Linked DNA regions of Pseudoduganella albidiflava. Each later gene encodes a partner of the first gene's protein in a complex. Links are inferred from orthologs where the notes say so. Each region holds a gene or a part of one and is shown on either strand. Other genes may lie near its edges.

Region 1 (11,002 bases):
GGCCCTTCGAAGATGGGCGGCTTGCCGTAGCCGATGCCGAGGAAGTAGGCGATGAAGACCGTGGCCAGGTAGTGCACGGCGCCGAACATTTCGCCCAGCTCGCCCTTGCGCGGGTGGTCGATCACCAGGTGGGAGATCGCCACCAGCACGATGTAGATCACCGAGGCGGACAGCGGCGGCAGGTACAGGCCGAAGCGCTCGACGAAGTCGCGGATCGCCGGGCGCTTGCGGGCCAGCAGCGGCAGCACGATGTTGTGCGTGAGGCCGGCGATGGCGATGAGTTTCAGCAGGATCGTCTTGTGGATGCTGCCCTTCTCGCCGATCGCCAGGTTGTGCAGGTTGGTTTCCCCCTGGCGGTTGTTCTGGGCGAAGTATTCAGGCGTGGTGACATTCAGGATGCGCTGGAACCAGCTGATCTCTTCCAGCGCGGCCAGCGCCACGATGCCGGCCAGGCCGGCCAGCGCCAGCAGCGGCAGGTCGATGCGCCGCCCGCGCTGCCAGTGTTCGAGCGCGGCGAAGGCCAGCAGGCCGGACGTCACGGCAAAGCACAGGAACTGCATCCACTCGACGATACCGTCTTCCACCAGCAGGCGCTGCAGCTTGGCCGGGTCGCCGGACCATGCCATGGCAAGCCCCATCACGAAGACATTGACGAGGACCGCCACGGCGATCGCCGGGTGGATGTACCACTTGTTCTGAACCACGTATTACTCCCTTAGCGTTTGAAGTTGTTCGATGCCGGCCGCGCCCGCGGGCACCGGCTCGGCCGCCAGCAGCGGGGCTGGCTGCGGCGGCTGCAGCGGCGGCAATGGTGGCTGGACGGCCGGCACGCGCGCTCCCGCGGCCTGGCGCACGCCGGCGGCCACGGCCGAACCCAGCGCCCACATCCACAGCAGCGGATCGAGCAGCGCGTCCCACAGGTTCCCCGTCGGCAGCCGCAGCAGCGCGTACAGCAGCAGGCCGGCCAGCAGGGCCAGCGCCGGCTGCAGCGCATGGCCGCGCCAGATCGCATACGCGCAAGCGGCGATCGCCACGATGCCCAGCAGCGGCGCGCCCACCGCGCCAAAGCCGCCATGGTACAGGCCCAGCGCCAGCACGCCAAAGGTATCCAGGTACAACGCCGCGCCGCCCAGCGCCAGCGGCAACGCCATCGCCAGCGGCAGCACCATGCGGGGCGCGCTGCCCTGCCGCCGCCGCTCCAGAGCCACCAGGCTGAGGCCGACCAGCAGGCCGCTCGGGTACTGGAAGGCCAGGGTCAGCCACCAGGATGGCGACCAGGTGCCGGGCAGCGCGCTCAGTACCACCAGGCCGGCGGCCACCACGCGCCAGTGGCGGCGGGCCAGCTGCGGCACGCAGGCCGTCAGCAGGGCCACCAGCACCAGTGCCCACGCCACGTGTCCGTAGACGATCTGCAGGGCGAGATCGGGCAAGGTCATAACGGCTCCTTTCCAGGGGTGATGCGCAGCAGGTGATGGGCGATCGCCTGCCGCTGATGGGTGTACGTGATGTGCAGCTGGTCACCCACCTGCTGCATGGTCGGGTAGGAAAACTCGTCGCCCGGCTTGCCGCTGACGATGTCCGCCAGCGGGCGCCAGGTGCGCGCATCCGTCGACAGCGCCAGCGACAGCACGTTGCGGTCCGATCCGCCCGCCGCCACGTGGTTGTACAGCATCAGGAAATTGCCGCTGGACAGGCGCAACGCGGCCAGCGACGTGCTCTGGTTCGACAGCTGCGACGGCGCCAGGTCTTCCCAGCTGTTGCCGCCATCGCGGCTCAGCGCCTGCTGCACGCGCTGGCCTTCGCCGGCATCGCGCATCCAGGCCCGCACCTCGGTGGCCGAGACGGGCACGATGGCCGGCTGCAGCGACGAGGTGCCGCTGCCGATGCGGCCGATGCGGCGCGGTTCGCCGCCGGCGTCGAACGACATCAGCATCGGGTACTTGTTGCCGATCTCGAAATAGACGGGCAGCCACCAGCCGCCATCGGCCAAGGGCACCGCCGACGTGCGCACCAGCGTGCTCGTGTTGAACAGCGGCGACAGCGGCAGCACGCGGCGCACCGTGAAGGTCGCGCCATCGTCGCGCGAGTGCATCTGGACGATGCGCGAGGCCGCCCAGCCGCCCAGGCCGGTGGCCACCACGTACAGGTGCACCGTGCCGTCGGGCGCGGTCCAGGCCACCGGGTTGCCGATGCGGCGTACGCCGAAGCCGAGCGCCTTGCCCAGCGATTCGCGGCTGGCCACCACCCAGTTATTGCTCCAGGTGCCGTTCGACCAGCGCGACGCGTAGACCTTCACATCCGGCCCGCTCTCGCGGCTGCCGGCCCACCAGAACGACAGCAGGTCGCCGCGTGGCAGTGCCGCCAGGGCGCTGGCATGCGCGGACGGCACGCCGGCCGGCATCGGGATGATCGAGCGGCTGACTTCGTTGATGGTGATGGGGGTCGGTGCGGTGACCGTGGTGCCGGCGACGGCGGGCTGCTCGGCCCGCTGTACACCGCCGGACCAGCGCAGTGCTTCCGCGGCGGCGGCACTCGCCAGCGCAATGATGCAGGCCAGCGCGACCAGCTTGCCGGTGCGCCGGACAGGTGGGCGTCCTGCTCCCATTCCGTCTCCGAAAAAGATGGACATGAGAACTGTTGACGTGTTTCCCTGCCCAGCATGAATACCGGCTTGTGCGCTTTGATCCGCGACAAGCTTCGACTTGGATTTTCGCCATGCGTTTTGCGCGGACGAAAGCCGGTATCCTACAGGAAAAACTAACGGAGGGGGTAAGTCAGCCGCTTGCCCGCCCGGGTAATTGTCATGCAGCGGGTGTTTGTTAAAGAGACGGAAATATTTCCATTGCCACTCTCGCCATACCGCGTCAGGCCACGCCGTCGAACCCGGGAAGTGCCGGCAGGCGCGCGCCGAGGAAGTCGATCAGGGCGCGCGCCCGCGCGCTGCGGTGGCGCCCGGCCAGCAGGTGCACTTCCTGCGGTGTGCCATGCCAGCCCGGCAACACAGGCTGCAGCGTGCCGGCGTCCAGCAGGTCGCCCACCAGCCATGCCGGGCACAGCCCGATGCCGGCGCCCTGCGCGAGGCTGTCGCGGATCGCCAGCGCATGGTTCACCCGATAGCGGCTTTTCACCGTCACCGCCACGCTGCGGCTGCCATCGTGCAGCGTGACCACGTCGCCGGCCGGCAGCCAGGCAAAGCGCACCTGCTCATGTTGCGCAAGCTGGTCCGGCGTCCGCGGCGGCGCATGGCGCGCCAGGTATGCCGGCGCCGCCACCAGCAGCCGCGCCGATACCGCGACCTTGCGCGCCACCATGTCGCCCGGCAGATCGCCGCCCAGCCGCACGGCCACGTCGACACCCTCTTCCACCAGATCGACCATCCGGTCGTTCAAGATCAGTTCCAGTTCAATGGCCGGATGCAGTGCCAGGAATTCCAGCACCAGCGCGTTGAGACGGAACTGCCCCAGCGCCACCGGGGCGCTGACACGCAGCAGCCCGCGCAGGGCCGCGCCGCCGCCACGCGCCTCCGTGACAGCGGCATCGAACTCGGCCAGCAAGCCGCGGGCCCGCTCATGGAAGCGCCGCCCCTCGGCGGTCGGCGCCAGGCTGGTGGTCGACCGCTCCAGCAACCGCGCACCGACCTCGCGCTCCAGTGCCGCGATGACCTTGCTGACGGTCGGTTGCGTGGTGCCCTCCTCGCGCGCCACGGCGGACAGGCTGCCCAGCTCCACGGCGCGAACGAAAAATTGCAGCGAGCGGATCGTATCCATGGCTTCCCCCATTCCAGTCTGGAATGAATGATAGTCGATCCTGCCTCCTACCCAGCGTGGATGGAATGACCGAGCATGAGCTCTCCCTATCCATCGACCAGGAGCCATCATGTTCACCATCCGAACCTTCAGCGCAATCCTTTTTGCCGCCGCACTGGCCATGCCCGCCTACGCCGCGTCAGACTGGCAGGCCAGCTGGTACGCGGCGCCACAGCCGGCCTGGGACGCTACCTTCGCCCTGCCGACCAATGTGCCGGCCAGCGTTGCCGGCAGCACGGTGCGCGAGGTGCTGCGGCTTTCCACCGGCGGCGGCAGCGTGCGCGTGGTGCTGTCGAATCGCTATGGCACGGTGCCGCTGGCCGTTGGCGCGGTGCGCATTGCCCGCACGGCGAGTGAGCCCGGCGCCACGTCCGCCATCGACACCGCCAGCAACCGGGCACTGACTTTTGCCGGCAGCACGGAGTTCACGATCCCGCCAGGCGGCACGGCAACCAGCGATCCTCTCGCGTTCCCGGTCGTGCCACTGGAACGCCTGACCATATCGACCTGGTTCCCCGGCCCGGCACCACTGGCGACCTTCCACTGGGGCGCCCAGCAAACCGGCTACCTCGCCGCCGGCAATGCCACGGCGGCCGCAACGCTGGACACAGCGCAGCGCTTGCAAGGCCGCGCCTTTCTCGCCGCCGTCCACGTCGCCGGACAGGGCAGGACCATCGTGGCGCTGGGCGATTCGATCACCGATGGCAATGGCTCGACACCGGACCGGCACCGCCGCTGGCCGGACCTGCTGGCCGAACGGCTTGCACCGCAAGGCATCGCCGTCGCCAATGCCGGGATTTCCGGCGCGCGGCTGCTGTCGTCGAAGATGGGCGTGAAGGCGATCGAACGGTTCGACGCGGACGTGCTGGAGCAGCCCGGCGTGACGGCCGTCGTAGTGCTGCTGGGGACAAACGATATCGGCTGGCCCGGCACCCCGTTCGCGCCGCAAGACGCGCCGATGACGGCGGAGCGGCTGGTCGACGGCTACCGCGCGCTGATCGCCCGCGCCCATGCACGCGGCGTCCGGATCATCGGCGGCACGCTGCCGCCATTCCGGGATGCGCTGCCCGGCACGCCGTTCGAGGGGTACTGGACGCCGGCCAAGGACGCGCTGCGCCGCGAAGTCAACGCCTGGATCCGGACCAGTGGCGAGTTCGACGCGGTGGCCGATTTCGATGCCGTGCTGCGCGATCCGGCCGATCCGTCACGGCTACATGCGGAATACGATTCGGGCGACCACCTGCATCCGGGCGATGCGGGCTTCGCGGCGATGGCGCGGGCCGTGCCGGCCCTTCCGCGCACACAATGAAAAACGGCGCCGAGGGCGCCGTTTTTCATGCCGCCGGCATAGCCCTCAGCCGTTGTTGACCACCAGCCGCGGTTCGCCGCCGAAGAAGCGGGTCTTGATCGATCTGGCGATACCGTCGGCATCCAGGCCCACGCTGGCCAGCAGCTTGGCCGGGTCGCCGTGGTCGATGAACTGGTCGGGCAGGCCGAGGATCAGCAGCGGCTTGGCGATGCCCGCTTCGGCCAGCGCCTCGGCCACGGCGGCGCCGGCGCCACCCATCGTGCAGCCCTCTTCCACCGTGACCAGGTAGTCGTGCGACGCGGCCAGTTCCTTCACCAGCTCCACGTCCAGCGGTTTCACGAAGCGCATGTTGGCCACCGTGGCGTTGATGCCGTCGGCCGCCTTGAGCGACGGCGCCACCATCGCGCCGAACGCCATGATCGCCACGCGTTCGCCCTGGCGGCGCAGTTCGCCCTTGCCCAGGTCGATGGTGGTCAGTTCCGGTGCAATGGCCGCGCCGATGCCGGCACCGCGCGGGTAGCGCACGGCGGCCGGGCCGGGATACTGGTAGGCGGTGGTCAGCATCTGGCGGCATTCGTTCTCGTCCGATGCGGCCATCACCACCATGTTCGGGATGCAGCGCAGGTAGGCCAGGTCGTAATTGCCGGCGTGCGTGGCGCCATCGGCGCCCACCAGGCCGGCGCGGTCCAGCGCGAACGTCACGTCCAGGTTCTGCAGCGCCACGTCGTGGATCAATTGGTCGTAGGCACGCTGCAGGAAGGTCGAATAGATCGCCACCACCGGCTTCATGCCTTCGCAGGCCAGGCCGCCGGCGAAGGTGACGGAGTGCTGTTCGGCGATGCCCACGTCGAAGTAGCGCTTCGGATATTCGGCATGGAAGCGCACCATGCCCGAGCCTTCGCGCATCGCCGGCGTGATGCCGACCAGGCGCTCGTCCTGCGCCGCCATGTCGCACAGCCAGTTGCCGAACACTTCGGTGTACGTCATCTTGGCCGGCGCCGTGGCGGGCTTGATGCCTTCGGCCGGGTTGAACTTGCCGGTGCCGTGGTACAGGATCGGTTCCGCCTCGGCCAGCTTGTAGCCCTGCCCTTTTTTCGTGACCACGTGGAGGAACTGCGGGCCCTTCAGGTTGCGGATGTTCTGCAGCGTGGGGATCAGCGAATCGAGGTCGTGGCCATCGATCGGGCCGATGTAGTTGAAGCCGAACTCCTCGAACATGGTGGCCGGTACCACCATGCCCTTGGCATGTTCTTCCAGCTTCTTCGCCAGCTCCAGCATCGGCGCCGGCAGCACCGACTTGCCGACGTTCTTCGCGGCCGCGTAGAACTGGCCGGACATCAGCCGCGCCAGGTAGCGGTTCAGCGCACCCACCGGCGGCGAGATCGACATGTCGTTGTCGTTCAGGATCACCAGCAGGTTGCAGTCTTCTTCCACGCCGGCGTTGTTCAGCGCCTCGAACGCCATGCCGGCCGTCATCGAGCCGTCGCCAATCACGGCGATCGCGTGGCGCTGTTCGCCCTTGATCTTGGCGGCCAGCGCCATGCCCAGCGCGGCGGAGATCGACGTGGACGAGTGGGCGGTGCCGAACGTGTCGTATTCGCTTTCCACGCGGCGCGGGAAACCGGAGATGCCGTCGAGCTGGCGCAGCGTGTGGAACTGGTCGCGCCGGCCCGTGAGGATCTTGTGCGTGTAGGTCTGGTGGCCCACGTCCCACACGATGCGGTCGTGCGGCGTGTTGAAGACGTAATGCAATGCCACGGTCAGTTCGACGGTACCGAGATTGGACGACAGGTGGCCGCCCGTCTTCGACACGGAATCGAGCAGGAAGCTGCGCAGTTCGTTGGCCAGCGGTGCCAGCTGGTGGCGCGGCAGCTTGCGCAAGTCGGCCGGGTTGTTGATGGTTTGAAGCAGGTTCATTTATGCCTTCCGCTGCACGATCAGGTCCGCGAGTTCGCGCAGGCGCTGTGCGCCGTCGCCAAAGGCGCCGAGCGCCGCGTGGGCGTCGCGCCGCAATTGTTCGGCCAGGGCGACGGATTCGTCGAGCCCGAGGATCGAGACGTAGGTGGGTTTGTTGTCGGCGGCATCCTTGCCGGCCGTCTTGCCGAGGGTCGCCGAATCGGCGGTGGCGTCGAGCACGTCGTCGACGACCTGGAAGGCCAGGCCGATCGCGCGGCTGTACGCATGCAGTGCTTCCAGTTCGGTCGCCGACAGGTCCTTGCCGGCCAGCGCGCCCAGCACCACGGAGGCACGCAGCAGCGCGCCCGTCTTCAGCTGGTGCATGCGCTCCAGTTGTTCCAGCGTCAGTGCCAGGCCCACGCTGTCCAGGTCGATCGCCTGGCCGCCGCACATGCCGGCCGAACCCGCCGCGTCGGCCAGCAGCCGCACCATGGCCAGCAGGCGCGCCGGCGGAATGCCCTCGGCACCGGCCAGCACCGTGAACGCCCGCGATTGCAGCGCATCGCCGACCAGCAGCGCGGTCGCTTCATCGTAGGCCACGTGTACCGTGGGTTTGCCGCGGCGCAGGTCGTCGTCGTCCATGCACGGCATGTCGTCGTGCACCAGCGAATACGCATGGATCATTTCCACGGCCGCCGCCGCACGCGACAGCGCCGGCGCATCGGCACCGAACAGGGCACCGGCAGCGTAGACGAGCAGCGGGCGCACGCGCTTGCCGCCGCCCAGCAATGCATAGCGCATTGCTTCGTGCAGTTTCGCGGGTTCGGCGGTGTCGGCCGGTAAATACGCGGACATGTCCGCTTCCATGCCTTGCTGGATGCCACGCATCCAGTCCTGGAACGTGACGGCGTCGGGTGCGAACGTCATTGCCCGCCCTCGTCGCTGTCGGCGAAGGGCTTGAGCATGTCGCCTTCCAGGATTTTCACCTGTGATTCCACTTTTTCCAGCTGGGCGGCGCAGTATTTCACCAGTTCCGAACCGCGTGCGTAGGCCGCGACCGACGCCTCCAGCGGCAGTTGGCCGGATTCCATCTGCGTGACGAGCTGCGCCAGCTCGGCCATCGCCTCTTCGAAGGAGGCAGGCGCGGGGGCGGGCGCGGCATTCTCACCGCTGTTAATTTTATTGACCATGTCTTGATTTTGACTCAGTGCTGGAGTTTAGCCCGTTATTTTAGAACAAAGTGTCCCGCACGGTCCAAAATGACAACCCGGCCGGGCGTGCCATGTTGCAATTGCGGCCAGGGCGGCACCCCTGTTTGGCGAAAGGGAGCACAATGCCGGTCGCATCGGGGGTGAAACGAAGATTTATCGGCAGTATCACGCCGTTCACGCTATAATCTCCGGTTCTGTCCGAAACACCCGTTCTCATACTCTGAATTCAGGTCTTTGCGGATTCTGTCTCTTCTTGGTTTGCAGTACTTTAATTAAGGGGGGTTGGGATGTCCGATCTGGGTACCCACGCCAGGCTGGCGCGCTCGCACGCGCAACTTCCGGTCCACGTCTACTTTGACGAAGCGCTACTGCAGCGTGAAATGCAGCAATTGTTTCAGAACGGCCCACGCTACGTGGGCCATGAACTGATGGTGCCGAACATCGGCGACTTCACCACGCTCGCCTCGGAGAACGAGGGGCGCATGCTGGTCCGCAATGCCCAGGGTATCGAACTGCTGTCGAACGTCTGCCGGCACCGCCAGGCACTGATGTTCAACGGGCGCGGCAATGCCAACACGATCGTCTGTCCCCTGCACCGCTGGACCTACGACCTGAAGGGCGAACTGATCGGCGCACCGCATTTCCCCGAGACGCCGTGCCTGAACCTGCCCAAGGCGCCGCTGCAAAGCTGGAACGGCCTGTTGTTCGAGCAGAACGGCTACAACGTGATGGACAAGCTAAAGGACATGTCCGTCACGAAGGACCTGGACTTCACCGGCTACATGCTCGATCACGTGGAAGTGCACCACTGCGACTACAACTGGAAGACCTTCATCGAGGTCTACCTCGAGGATTACCACGTGGAGCCGTTCCACCCCGGCCTGGGCGGCTTTGTTTCCTGCGACGACCTGCGCTGGGAATTCGGCGCCGATTACTCGGTGCAGACGGTGGGCGTGAACCGCGGCCTGAAGAAATCCGGTTCGGACGTCTACCAGCGCTGGCATGAACAGGTGCTCAAGTTCCGCAACGGCGAAGCACCGCCGTTCGGCGCGATCTGGCTGACGCTGTATCCGAACATCATGGTCGAGTGGTATCCGCACGTGCTGGTGGTGTCGACCCTGTGGCCGGAAGGCCCGAACCGCACGAAGAACGTGGTGGAGTTCTACTACCCCGAAGAGATCGTGCTGTTCGAGCGCGAGTTCGTGGACGCGGAACGCGCCGCCTACATGGAGACGGCCGTCGAGGATGACGAGATCGCGCTGCGCATGGATGCCGGCCGCAAGATCCTGCTGGACCGGGGCACCACGGACGCGGGGCCGTACCAGAGCCCGATGGAAGACGGCATGCAGCACTTCCACGAATGGTACCGAAGTAAAATCGCCGTATAAATAAAACGATAACGAGGGGACAGATCCGGATCGCAACGGACTGTCCCCTCGATCATTTGAACAGAAGGAATGCAATGCAATCGCTGTGGATGTTGTTCGCCAGTTTTCTGTTCGCCGCCATGGGCGTGTGCGTGAAGCTGGCCTCGGATATGTTCTCCACCTCGGAGATCGTGATGTACCGCGGCATCGTGGGCGTGACCGTGCTGCTGGTGCTGATCCGCCTGCAGGGCGGCACATTGAAGACGCGTTTCGCGATGGGCCACCTGTGGCGCAGCGTGGTGGGCGTGATCTCCCTGTGGCTGTGGTTCTACTCGATCGCCAAGCTGCCGCTGGCCACGGCGATGACCCTGAACTACCTGTCGCCGATCTGGATCGCCGTGTGGCTGTTCGCGCATTGCTGGTGGCAGGCGAAGAACCAGGTGGCATGGCCGCTGCTGGTGGCGGTGGGCATGAGCTTTGTCGGCGTCGTGCTGCTGCTGCAGCCGGCGTTCCAGTCGGACCAGCTGGTGTACGCGCTGATCGCGATTTTCTCGTCGATCCTCACGGCGGTGGCCTACATGCAGGTGCGCAAGCTGGGCCTGGCCGGCGAGCCGGAAAACCGCGTGGTGTTCTATTTCGCCGTGTCGAACGTGGTGGCCGGCCTGCTCGGCACCGTGGCCGAAGCGGGTGGCGGCCCGGTCGTGTTCCACTCGCTGAACAGCGAATATGGTTTCCTGCTGCTGCTCGGCATCGGCCTGTTCGCCACCGCCGCGCAGATATCGATGACGCGCGCCTACCGCCTCGGCAACACGCTGGTGGTCGCCAACCTGCAATACACCGGCATCGTGTTTTCCAGTATCTGGGGCGTGCTCGTGTTTGCCGACTCGTTCGACTGGCACAGCTGGCTGGGCATCGGCATCATCCTCGCCTCCGGCAGCGCCGCCACGTTCTACAATACCCGGAACACCGAGCGCGGCAAGGCCGTTGCTTCGACCGACCCTATCGCCAGCGAAGTTTGAGGAGCCCCCATGCACACTACCCTGATCGACGCCGCCACCCTGGCCCTCCATGCCGCCGACCCGAAATGGGTCATCCTGGATTGCCGCCACGATTTGCTGAACCCGGCCTTCGGCCGCGAAGCGTTTGCCGCCGGCCACATCCCGGGCGCGCAATTCGCCAGCATCGACGATGACCTGTCCGGCCCGAAGACCGGCACCGGCAGCACCTTCCTCGGCCGGCATCCGCTGCCGGAGCGCGCGGCGCTGGTCCAGGCGCTGCGCCGCTTCGGCATCGACGACGACAGCCAGGTGGTGGCTTACGATGCCCAGGGCGGCATGTATGCCGCGCGGCTGTGGTGGCTGCTGCGCTGGATCGGCCATCAAGCGGTGGCCGTGCTCGATGGCGGCTTGCCGG
Region 2 (10,954 bases), 750 kb from region 1 along the record:
CGAGCAGCACTTCGGTCTGGTTGTGGTAGACGTCGAGGCGCTTTTTCACGGTCTCGGCCTTGTCATCGTCGCGCTGCACCAGCGGCTCGCCGGTCACGTCGTCCAGGCCTTCGGCCTTGGGCGGATTGAACTTGACGTGGTACACGCGGCCCGAGCCGGGATGGCAGCGGCGGCCATCCATGCGTTCGATGATCTGTTCGTCCGGCACGTCGATTTCCAGCACGTAGTCGATCTTCACACCGGCATCCTTCATGGCGTCGGCTTGCGCGATCGTGCGCGGGAAGCCGTCGAACAGGTAGCCATTGGCGCAGTCCGCTTCCTTCAGGCGATCCTTGACGAGACCGATGATGATGTCGTCGGAAACCAGCTGCCCAGCGTCCATCACTTTCTTGGCTGCCAATCCCATCTCCGTACCGGCCTTGATGGCGGCCCGCAGCATGTCACCGGTCGAAATCTGGGGAATGTTGTATTTTTCCTTGATGAAGTTGGCCTGGGTGCCCTTGCCGGCGCCGGGTGGTCCTAACAGAATGAGACGCATGAAAATTCCTAAAACAATTTTAATAGTTTGATGGTAAGTGTGTCATTAGTGACGAAACTTACCACAAAACGCCGGCCCAACGCCACTTCGGGAGGCCGTTTGGGATGCAAAAACGTCAAACGCTCAGCCGAAGTGAGCGCGCACCCGTTCCAGGTCTTCGGGGGTATCGACACCGGGTGCCGGTGCCGCGTCGGTGACGTGCACGGCGATAGGATGGCCATGCCACAGCACGCGCAACTGTTCGAGCGCTTCGATGGTCTCGAGCGGCGACACTTCCAGCAGCGGATAGGCTTGCAGGAAATCGTTGCGGTAGGCGTACAGGCCGATGTGGCGCAATGGCACATAGCCGGCGGGAAGCACGGCGGGACGGGACTGCGCGAACGCATCGCGGGCCCAGGGGATCGTGGCGCGGCTGAAGTACAGCGCGCGGCCGGCCTTGTCCAGCACCACTTTCACCACGTTCGGATTGAACGAGTCGGCGGCATCGTGGAGCGGATGCGCGCAGGTGGCCATTGGCACGCCGGCACCGATGCGCGCGGCGCACGCGGCCAGCAGCGCCGGATCGATCAGCGGCTCGTCGCCCTGCAGGTTGACCACCACCGCTCCGGGCGGCAGGCCGAGCGCGCGTGCCACCTCGGCGATGCGGTCGGTGCCCGAAGGATGATCGTCGCGCGTCATCAGCGCGGCGATGCCGTGCGCGGCGCAGGCGTCGAGGATGGACGGGTGGTCGGTGGCGACGATGATGCGTTCGGCGCCGGACAGCGCGGCGCGCTCGGCCACGCGCACCACCATCGGCTTGCCGGCCAGGTCGGCCAGCGGCTTGTTCGGCAGCCGGGTCGACGCCAGCCGCGCGGGAATGATGACGGTAAAGGTCACGGTGTCTCGATGTTCAGGTCGGCGCGCATGCGAGGGATGCTAATCCAGGCGGCACGGATGTCCTCTGCGGCGATTTCGCAGTCATTCACTCCGCGGTGTCCTGCAGCGTGCGGGCTTCGTCGGCCCACATGATCGGAATGCCGTCGCGGACCGGATAGGCCAGGCGGTCGCCGCGGCAGATCATTTCCTGGGCCTTCTTGTCGTATTCCAGCGGGCCCTTGCAAACGGGGCAGACCAGGATGTCAAGCAAACGTGCTTCCACGGCATTTCTCCACAATGTGTGCGATCAGCGCGGCATCGAGCTGCGCGCCGACGGGGACGACCCACAGCCGCGGATCGTCCCTCAGTTCTTCGATATGCGCGCATTTTACTGCATCCTTCTCGGTCATCAAGATCGCGTCCGCCGCCACGCGCGCAAAGGGCCGGTCGAGGAAATCGTGGTGGTCGGGCAGCGGCAATTCCTCGAACGCCAGCCCGGCATCGGCCAGCATGCGGAAGAAGCGTTGCGGATTGCCGATGCCGGCGGCGGCGACCAGCCGGCCCTTGCCACCCATCCGGGCCAGCGGCACGCGGTCGCGGCGGTCCGCCAGGCGTTCGGCAACGGTGCCGGCAAGGGTCATCTGGAATGGCGTGCCTCCCACGCTGGCCGCCAGCTGCGGCGCCAGTACCGGCACGTTGACGACGGTGACATCGCGCCGGCGCGAGGGCGGCTCGCGCAGCGGCCCCGCCGGCAAGGTCCAGCCGTTGCCCACCCCGCGGCCGTCGAACAGCACCACCTCCACGTCGCGCTGCAAGGCATAGTGCTGCAGCCCGTCGTCGGTGACGATCACGTCCACTTCCGGATGCGCGGCCAGCAGCGCCCGGCCCGCCGCCACGCGGTCGCGGCAGACGAACACCGGGCACGCGGCGCGGGTGGCGATCAGCACCGGCTCGTCGCCCACCTGGGCCGGCGTCGACAGCGCGGTGACGGGGCGCGGTCCATCGCCCTTGCCGCCGAAGCCGCGCGACACCACGCCCGGCCGCATGCCCCGCGCGCGCAGCTGCTCGACCAGCCAGATCGTCAGTGGCGTCTTGCCCGTGCCGCCGATGAAGATGTTGCCGACCACGATGACCGGCACCGGCAGGCGGCTGGACTTCAGCACGCCGGCGCGGTACAGCAGGCCGCGCAGGCCGGCCAGCGCCCGGAACAGCAGCGATACGGGATACAGCGCGCAGGCCAGCGGGCCGCGTCGCAGCCAGGCGCGGGTGAGCGTGGATTCGAGGCTCATGTCGTGCGTCGTGTAGTACGTCTTGTCATGCCCGGGCACGCCGGGTCGTCAGCACTCGGGACAACGCTATTTCCCGCTGCCCGTCTGCGCCGCGAACGTCAGCTTGCCGAAGCCGGCCAGCCGCGCCGCCTCCATCACGTTGACCACCATCTGGTGCATCGCGAACTGGTCGGCATTGACCACCACCACCGGATCGCTGCCCGGCCTGGCGGCCGCCTTCAGCACCGAGGCCAGTCCGGCCACGTCGCGGAACGACACCGGTTCGCCATTGATCGTGTAGTTGCCCTTGGCATCGACGGTCACGTCGATCTGGTCCGGCTGCTCGACGGCCTTTTGCGCATCGGCCGTGGGCAGCGTGATCTGCAGTTCGGTGAACTTGCTGTAGGTGGTGGTCACCATCAGGAAGATCAGGATCACCAGCAGCACGTCGATGAACGGGATCAGGTTGATCTCCGGGTCTTCCCGGCGCCGGCCCTTGCGGAAATTCATGCGGCGCCCTTACTTTCGCTCGTTGTGGACGATGTCGACGAAGCGCACGGCCTGCTGCTCCATCTGGATCACGAAGCCGTCCACCAGCGCGCGGAAGTGGCGGTAGGCCACCAGCGCAGGCATCGCGATGGCCAGGCCGAAACCGGTGTTGTACAGTGCCACCGAGATGCCGTGCGCCAGTTGCGCCGGGTTGGTGCCGGCCGGATTCTGCGCACCGAAGATCTCGATCATGCCGACCACGGTACCGAACAGGCCCATCAGCGGTGCCAGCGTGGCGATCGTGCCCAGCGTGGTCAGGAAGCGCTCCAGCGTGTGGGCCACGCCATTGCCCGCCTCTTCGATCGATTCCTTCATGACTTCGCGCGGCGCGTTGACGTTGCGCAGCGCGGCCGACAGGACCACGCCCAGCGGCGAACTGGTCTCCAGCTTGCCGGTGATCTCCGGCGTGATATTGCCGCTGCGATACACCCGCACCACTTCATCGAGCAGGTTGGGCGGAATGATCCGCGCGCGCCGCAGCGCCATCAGCCGTTCGATGATCAACGCGGTGGCCACGATGGAGGCGATCAGCAGCAGCCAGATCGGCCAGCCGGCAGCTTGAAAGATGGCGAGCAAGTCTTACTCCTTGAGATAGCGCAGACGCGCAATGTAGCGTGTTGCCGTGCCAACGGCAAGTGTGGACAGGCGCAGTGCGCGAGCGCCGTGTTCTGCACAAATTCTGTGGAAAAGATTGTGCGCAATGTGCAATCCACAACGCAAGCCATTGATTCTGAGAGGAATTTTCTCATAGCCTGTTTTTTAGGCAGCATCGCTGCCCGGCCGGACCGACGCCGTTCTCAACAATTTCTGTGGACAATATTGTTGGCAACGGTCCCTATCCCTCCGCAAGTCATTGATCTTGAACAATATTATGGTCATGCACAAAAAACTTGCAGCGAGGTATCGGGCGGCCATGCGGGACGGCGTGCTTCTGCACAGTAACTGTTGATAAGATTGTTGGCAATGCCCTCGGCTTCTCTTCAAACGCTTGATTCATAAGGATAAAATAAGCCTGCTTAAATAGCATGCAAAGCCGTCCATACTGCCCTTCCCGGCCGCCGCGGCGTGCTGTATGGCCCTTCTGCACATAATCTGTGGACAATGTTGTGCGCAAGGCGCCGCCGACTACCCAATGGCATTGATTTATAAGGGAAAAGCGTTTGCGCACAAAAAATAGGCAAGCTGCGCCGGGGTCCGCGCCGTCCCCGGCACGGTCCCGGCCGGGGTGCCGGGCGGCGCGCTTCTGCACAGCTTCTGTGGATAAAATTGTGGGGAAGCGTGAGCTTTCGCACCCAAGTGGCTGATTTACAAGCGTTAAATTGTTCTGCGGAAATTTCCAGCAGGGCATGCCCGCCGGCGCCAGGTTCCCCACAATTTCTGTGGATATCTTTGTGTGTAAGAATGAAGCGCGACAGTGAAGTCCTTGATTTGTAAGAATATTCTTACGCTGCCCACGAATGCAGCATACGTTTTTCTCTTTATAAATCAGTAGCTTGGAAATACACCTTGCGATTCTAGGCGAGATATGACATAAGCATGACCGCTTGATGACTCTGTGGACAGTCTTACCGATGCCGACCTTCGACCGCCCCGATTCCACCCCTGGCCAGGCCGCCGTGATCACCGTCAGCGCCTTGAACCAGGCCGTTTCACGCCTGCTCGAGCGCTCCTTTCCGCTGACCTGGATCGCTGGGGAAATCTCCAACTTCACGCGCGCCAGTTCCGGCCACTGGTACTTCACGCTGAAGGACGATGCGGCCCAGGTGCGCGCGGTGATGTTCCGCGGGCGTGCCCAATATGCTGGCTTCGTGCCGCGCGAAGGCGACAAGGTCGAGGTGCGCGCCCTCGTCACGCTGTACGGGCCGCGGGGCGATTACCAGATCAACGTGGAAGCGATCCGCCGCGCCGGTGTCGGCGCACTGTTCGAGGCGTTCATGCGGCTGAAGGAAAAGCTGTCCGCGGCCGGCCTGTTCGACGAGGAACGCAAGCGCGCCCTGCCCCTGTTCGCGCGCACCATCGGCATCGTCACCAGCCCGCAGGCGGCGGCGCTGCGCGACGTGCTGATCGCGCTGCGCCGCCGTGCGCCGCACGTGAACGTGGTGCTGTATCCCACGCTGGTGCAGGGCCAGCTGGCGGCCGAGCAGATCGCCCGCGCGATCCGCACGGCGTCGGCGCGTGCCGAGTGCGACGTGCTGATCGTCTGCCGTGGCGGCGGCAGCATCGAGGACCTGTGGTGCTTCAATGACGAGGCGGTGGCGTACGCGATCGCCGAATGCGCCATGCCGGTGATCTCCGGGGTCGGCCACGAGACCGATTTCACGATCGCCGATTTCGCCGCCGACCTGCGCGCGGCCACGCCGACCGCCGCCGCCGAACTGGCCGCCACGCCGCGCGGCGACTGGCTGGCCTCGCTGCGCGCCGATGCGGCGGACCTGCGCCGCGCCATGCGGCGCCTGCTGGACGATGCCGCCCAGACCCTCGACCACCAGGGCCGGCGCCTGCTCAGCCCCACCGCGCGCATCCGCCAGCAGCGCCTGGAGCTGCTGGCGTTGTCCACCGCGATGATGCATGCCAACCGCACGCCCCTGAACCAGGCGCGCCACACGCTGGAGCGCCTGGCCGGCCGGCTGGCCGCGCAGCGCCCCGATACCCGCGCCGTGCGTGCCCACCTGGCGGCGCTGCAGCACCGCTGCACGGTGAACGTGGCGGCGCGCCTGCAACGCAACCGGGAGGGACTGGGCGCACTGGCGGCCCAGCTGGAACTGCTGAACCCGCAGCGCACGCTGGAGCGCGGCTACGCCATCATCACCGACAGCAAGGGGACGATCCTGCGCTCGCCGGGCCAGCTGCAACCGCGCCGCAAGCTGACCGTGCGGCTGGCCGAAGGCAGCGCCGACCTCACCGTGTCCGGTGTCCAGGCGCACCTGGACCAGTAGCATGACTTGCACCGTGACAGTGTCGCGCTGGTAAAACATCGGGTCCGGCGCAGTCGTCCCTGCGTGCTACGCTGACAATCCGGTCGGCTCCCGACCATCAACGATTGCGAGGAGATTGTCATGCGATTGAAATCCCTGGCTTTTATGATTCTTGCAAGCGCCGCGCTGTCCGCCCGCGCCGCCCCCATGCACTACGAGTTCGAATACAAGGGAGGCTGGTACCAGAGTTCTCTCAACTCCGCTCCGCGCTGGGTGCCCGAAGCGACGTGGGGCGGCTATTTCCGTGGCGAAGACGTCAATGGCGACAACACGATCGACAATACCGAAATCAGCGAATTCGTCTCCTATAATTTTTCGGGACCGCGGTGCGCCGGCGAATACACGAGTTGCGGCGCGAGTTTCCAGCAGTACGTCATCGGCGGTAACGTCGAGTACCACGGGTATTACAGCTATATCCTGCCGGGGTGGGAGTACTACACCATCGAGCAATGGAACATTCCCGTCGGCGCCACGATCGAACATGAATACCCGGTGACGGAATCCTGGTGGTTCGACGGAACGGTGTTGACCGTCGAGGTATCCGCCGTTCCCGAGCCCTCCGCCTGGCTGATGCTCGGCACTGGCCTTCTTGCCGCCGGCATCGCCGCCCGCCGCCGCACTTGAAGGCGATGGCCGGCGGCCCCGCCGGCGACCGGGGCAGTATGGTAACCTTGCCCCGGTCCGATACTAGTGGAACAAAAACAATTGACAAAACCAACTGTGGCAGCCGGGCCTTCGACCCTGCTCGACGTCGCCCGGGAGGCCGGCGTCTCCCCCTCGACCGTCTCGCGCATCCTGAACGGCACGGCGCGCGTGTCCGACGACAAGCGGCAAGCCGTGATGAAGGCGATCGCGCGCACCAATTTCGCGCCGAACCTGATGGCGCAGGGCTTGAAGAAAGGCCGCACGCACACGATCGGCATCATCGTGCAGGACATTTCATCGCCGTTCTTCGATGAAACGCTGCATGGCGTCGACGATGGCCTGAAAGGCACCGGCTACGCCTCCGTGATCGTCACCGGCCACTGGAGCGCACTGGAAGAAGCGGACCGCATCCGGCTGCTGCTGGCGCGCAAGGTCGACGGCATCATCCTCCTGTCGGGCAACTTGCCGGACGAGGAACTGCTGCACTTCGCCACCCAGCGCCCGATCGTCGTCACCGGCCGCGCGCTCGATGCGCCGAACGCGCTGGGCTTCACGATGGACAACGAGCACGGCGCCTACCTGGGCGTGCAGCACTTGATCGAGCTGGGCCATCGCCGCATCGCCTTCGTGTCCGGCCCGCCCAGCCATGCCGACGCGTCGAGCCGCCTGCGCGGCTACCGCAAGGCGCTGGAAGGGGCGGGCATTCCGGTCGACCCGGCGCTCGTAGTGGAAGGCAACTTCCATGAAAACAGCGGCCTCATCGCGATCAACCACCTGTTCGAGACGCGCCAGGAATTTTCCGCCGTGTTCGCCGCCAACGACCAGAGCGCCTACGGCGTGCGCCTCGCGCTGTACCGCAAGGGCGTGCGCGTGCCGGAAGACGTGTCGCTGGTGGGCTTCGACGACCTGCCCGGCTCGGCGTTCACGACGCCGCCGCTGACCACCGTGCGCCAGCCGCTGTACGACATCGGCCTGACGGCGATCACGGCGCTGCTGCGCCTGATCAGCGGCGACCGCGTGCCCACGCGGGTGCCGCCGGTCGAACTGGTGGTGCGTGAAACCACGCTGCCCCGGCAGTGACGTGCACGCTATGTGCTTTCCTGTAGCCTCACTATTTACGTGGGATTTCGGCAGACTGCCGGGCAACGCATTACAATGATGGACGTTTTGTAAAAGTTGATTCTTCAGTCCCCTCATAAGGAAATGCACATGGAACATACCCTGCCGCCACTGCCGTACGCGAAAGACGCCCTGCAACCGCATATCTCGGCTGAAACGCTGGAATACCACTACGGCAAGCACCACCAGGCCTATGTCACGAACCTGAACAACCTGATCAAGGGCACCGAGTTCGAGAACCTGTCCCTGGAAGAAATCATCAAGAAATCCTCCGGCGGCGTGTTCAACAACTCCGCACAGGTCTGGAACCACACGTTCTTCTGGCACTGCATGGCGCCGAACGCTGGCGGCGCGCCGACCGGCCCGGTGGCCGAAGCGATCAACGCCAAGTGGGGTTCGTTCGACAAGTTCAAGGAAGAGTTCAGCAAGTCGGCCGTCGGCAACTTCGGTTCCGGCTGGACCTGGCTGGTGAAGAAGACGGACGGCACCGTGGACATCGTCAACACGTCCAACGCGGCCACCCCGCTGACCACCGAAAACAAGCCGCTGCTGACGGTCGACGTGTGGGAACACGCGTACTACATCGACTACCGCAATGCGCGTCCGAAATTCGTGGAATCGTGGTGGAACCTGGTCAACTGGGAATTCGTGAACCAGAACTTCGCCTGAATGTGACGCTCGCCTGCCCCTGTGCCCTGGCACGGAGCAGGCCGGCAAGTCCCGCACGGCCCGCCCTCCGCGGGCCGTTTTCATTGGCGCTTCCCCATCGACGGTGCGAGAGCCCGCACTGACGATTGATGTAGATCAAAGCCACCCCGCCCCTCCTGCTCGCATGCTGGCCGTCCGGCATCGATTACAGCGGCTTGCGACATGCAAGCTTCGTCCGGCATGCGCCATGCATGCCACCGACCACTCTGGAGGCAGGAATCGCCATGAACCAGTTCCCCCGTGATTTTCCCCACCGCCTGACCGGCTTCGGCGGCGACCCGAGCCTGGACCAGGCCGCGCACCGTGAACGCTGCCGGAAATGCCCGGTGATCCTCCTGCACGGCAATGCCAGCCATTCGGCCCATCCACGCTACGGCATGGCGGCCATGCAGGCCTTCCTGAAGGACGCCGGCTACCAGGATTGCGAAATCTGGTGCTGCGACTATCTCGGCGAGAACAACACCGCCGTCGTGCTGCCCGACGTTCACCGCGACCACATCGACGCCGTGCGCAGCTTCATCGACGACGTGCGCGCCTACCTGGGCGTGCAGCGGGTCGATTTCATCGCGCACTCGCTGGGCTGCGGCATGGTCAACGGGTATCTTCGGGGCCTGCAGGCCAACGGCGAGTGGAACAATACGGACCACCGGCTGGCCGCCGCCGGCACCTTCGTCAGCATCGCCGGTGCCCAGTACGGCCTGGGGCCCGCCAGCAGCCATGAATTCCGCACCGGCAGCCAGTTCGAGATACTGTCGCACCGCTTCGGCGACGTCGCCATCGAAGACACGCCGTCCGGTGAAAACGACAGTTCGCGGCAGATCGCCCCCGTCGAGGAGTGGAAAGGCGCCACCGCCGTCGATGACGACCAGGTGAGCTACGTTGCCGTCATTGCCCGCGGCGATTTCGTCGACCAGCAGCATCGCGATACCAGCCGGCGCCAGGGTGCCGATCTCAACAAGGTGGTCAACGTGGGCATGGGCACGGACGGCCATGAGAAGGTCATCAAGAACCAGCCGGTGTTCAATGCATTCCGGGGCTACCTGAACCGCTACCCGCCCGCCCCGCCGGTGGTTTTCTCGGTGGACAAGGAAAGCGGCAGCCACGGACCGGACCTGCAGGTCACCGTCACCGTCTCCCCGGCCGGCGCCGTCATCGGCTGGGTGGCCAGGCGCCTGACGAAAGCCGTGGATGCCGGCTTCCTCACCGAGTCGGTCGCGCAAACGCAGGAAGGCGCGCTGGCCGACGGCCAGTCGCTGACACTCGCGCAGGACGGTGCGTGGGAGGTGACCTTCACTGCCAGCAATGGCGCCACGCTGGAGCGTGCGTACGGCGTCAACGTCACCCTCCCCGAGGTCACGATTCTGACACCCGACGATCCCCCCTTCGAGGGCAGCCTCGAAGTCAGGACCGCGGCCAGCAAGGGAACGGTATTCCACAGCACCGACAGGACGCGCTGGCTGGCCCAATCCAATCCGGTCATCCACGAAACGACCACGCTGTATTTCATCGCGATCGATGCCGACGGGCTGGCATCGCCGGTGGTATCGCGCACGTATGAGAAAAAAGTGGTCCAGTTCGTGAAAGCCACGCTGACCGAGCACTTTCTCGCGCAGCGGCTGGACGTCTTCGACTATGTCGCGCTGACGCTGGAACTCGGCGGCAATGCCGTGATCATCCTGTACTTCATCGACGGCGACTGGGTGCGCGATCCCGGTACACCGGCGGCACCGGGGGCGCCGGATTTCGCCATCGGCATCGGATCGCCCGCGCCGCACGGCCACCACGGCAGTCAGCCGGGCGCCCCGCGCCAGCCAGAGATCAGCTGCGACAAGCCGGCCGGCGTCTATCCGCGCGCTTTCCATGCCACCATTTCCGTCCCTGGGGACGGCACGCTGGCACACTACACCGACGATGGCTCCGATCCATCCGATGCCGGGAACCCGCAGCGCAAAGCGTTCGACGGCAGGCAGCGGGTCAGCATCCGCGGCAATGGCCACCATGCCCTGCTGTGCCATGCGAAGGACCATGCCGGACACGAGGCCCTGGCAGCCTTCGGCTGGCGCATCGACGATGGCAGGTACCCGGAAACGTGGATCGCCCCCTCGGCCGGCGGCCATTTCGCCGGCACGGTGCGTATCGAACTGTGCCCTTCCGCGCCCTGTGCGTGGACCCGCTACACGCTCGATGGCAGCGAGCCATCGGCAACGCACGGCGAGCCGTATACGTCACCCATCGTGCTGGACCGGTCCGCCCGGCTGCGCTTCCGTTCCTGCAGCCCGGCTGGCAAGCTCGAGCCC

Evidence for each region.
Region 2: the proteins of EYF70_RS24210 (region 1) and xseA are in contact, whole or in part, in a cryo-EM structure (PDB 8TXR), measured with the Escherichia coli proteins. The link is inferred for Pseudoduganella albidiflava from one-to-one orthologs.

Annotation. Positions count from the first base shown.
Region 1 is NZ_CP036401.1:5,821,712-5,832,713, forward strand. What follows is about bases 6,569-9,497. They hold EYF70_RS24210 (exodeoxyribonuclease VII small subunit), read right to left. Parts: upstream 8,202-9,497; coding sequence 7,935-8,201; downstream 6,569-7,934. Other genes in these bases: dxs (1-deoxy-D-xylulose-5-phosphate synthase), read right to left, coding at 6,569-7,032; EYF70_RS24205 (polyprenyl synthetase family protein), read right to left, coding at 7,033-7,938; EYF70_RS24215 (aromatic ring-hydroxylating oxygenase subunit alpha), read left to right, coding at 8,510-9,497. In the rest of the region: EYF70_RS24175 (hypothetical protein), read right to left, coding at 1-704; EYF70_RS24180 (hypothetical protein), read right to left, coding at 708-1,436; EYF70_RS24185 (sialidase family protein), read right to left, coding at 1,433-2,605; EYF70_RS24190 (LysR family transcriptional regulator), read right to left, coding at 2,865-3,767; EYF70_RS24195 (SGNH/GDSL hydrolase family protein), read left to right, coding at 3,877-5,115; more of dxs, read right to left, coding at 5,161-6,568; more of EYF70_RS24215, read left to right, coding at 9,498-9,610; EYF70_RS24220 (DMT family transporter), read left to right, coding at 9,685-10,608; EYF70_RS24225 (sulfurtransferase), read left to right, coding at 10,618-11,002. UniProt on the Escherichia coli protein: Bidirectionally degrades single-stranded DNA into large acid-insoluble oligonucleotides, which are then degraded further into small acid-soluble oligonucleotides.
Region 2 is NZ_CP036401.1:5,073,108-5,084,061, forward strand. The notes cover bases 4,083-6,963. They hold xseA (exodeoxyribonuclease VII large subunit), read left to right. Parts: upstream 4,083-4,781; coding sequence 4,782-6,146; downstream 6,147-6,963. Other genes in these bases: EYF70_RS21035 (PEP-CTERM sorting domain-containing protein), read left to right, coding at 6,267-6,809; EYF70_RS21040 (LacI family DNA-binding transcriptional regulator), read left to right, coding at 6,891-6,963. Outside these bases: adk (adenylate kinase), read right to left, coding at 1-538; kdsB (3-deoxy-manno-octulosonate cytidylyltransferase), read right to left, coding at 662-1,414; EYF70_RS21010 (Trm112 family protein), read right to left, coding at 1,500-1,676; lpxK (tetraacyldisaccharide 4'-kinase), read right to left, coding at 1,657-2,682; EYF70_RS21020 (ExbD/TolR family protein), read right to left, coding at 2,749-3,171; EYF70_RS21025 (MotA/TolQ/ExbB proton channel family protein), read right to left, coding at 3,181-3,786; more of EYF70_RS21040, read left to right, coding at 6,964-7,910; sodB (superoxide dismutase [Fe]), read left to right, coding at 8,040-8,618; EYF70_RS21050 (chitobiase/beta-hexosaminidase C-terminal domain-containing protein), read left to right, coding at 8,882-10,954. UniProt on the Escherichia coli protein: Bidirectionally degrades single-stranded DNA into large acid-insoluble oligonucleotides, which are then degraded further into small acid-soluble oligonucleotides.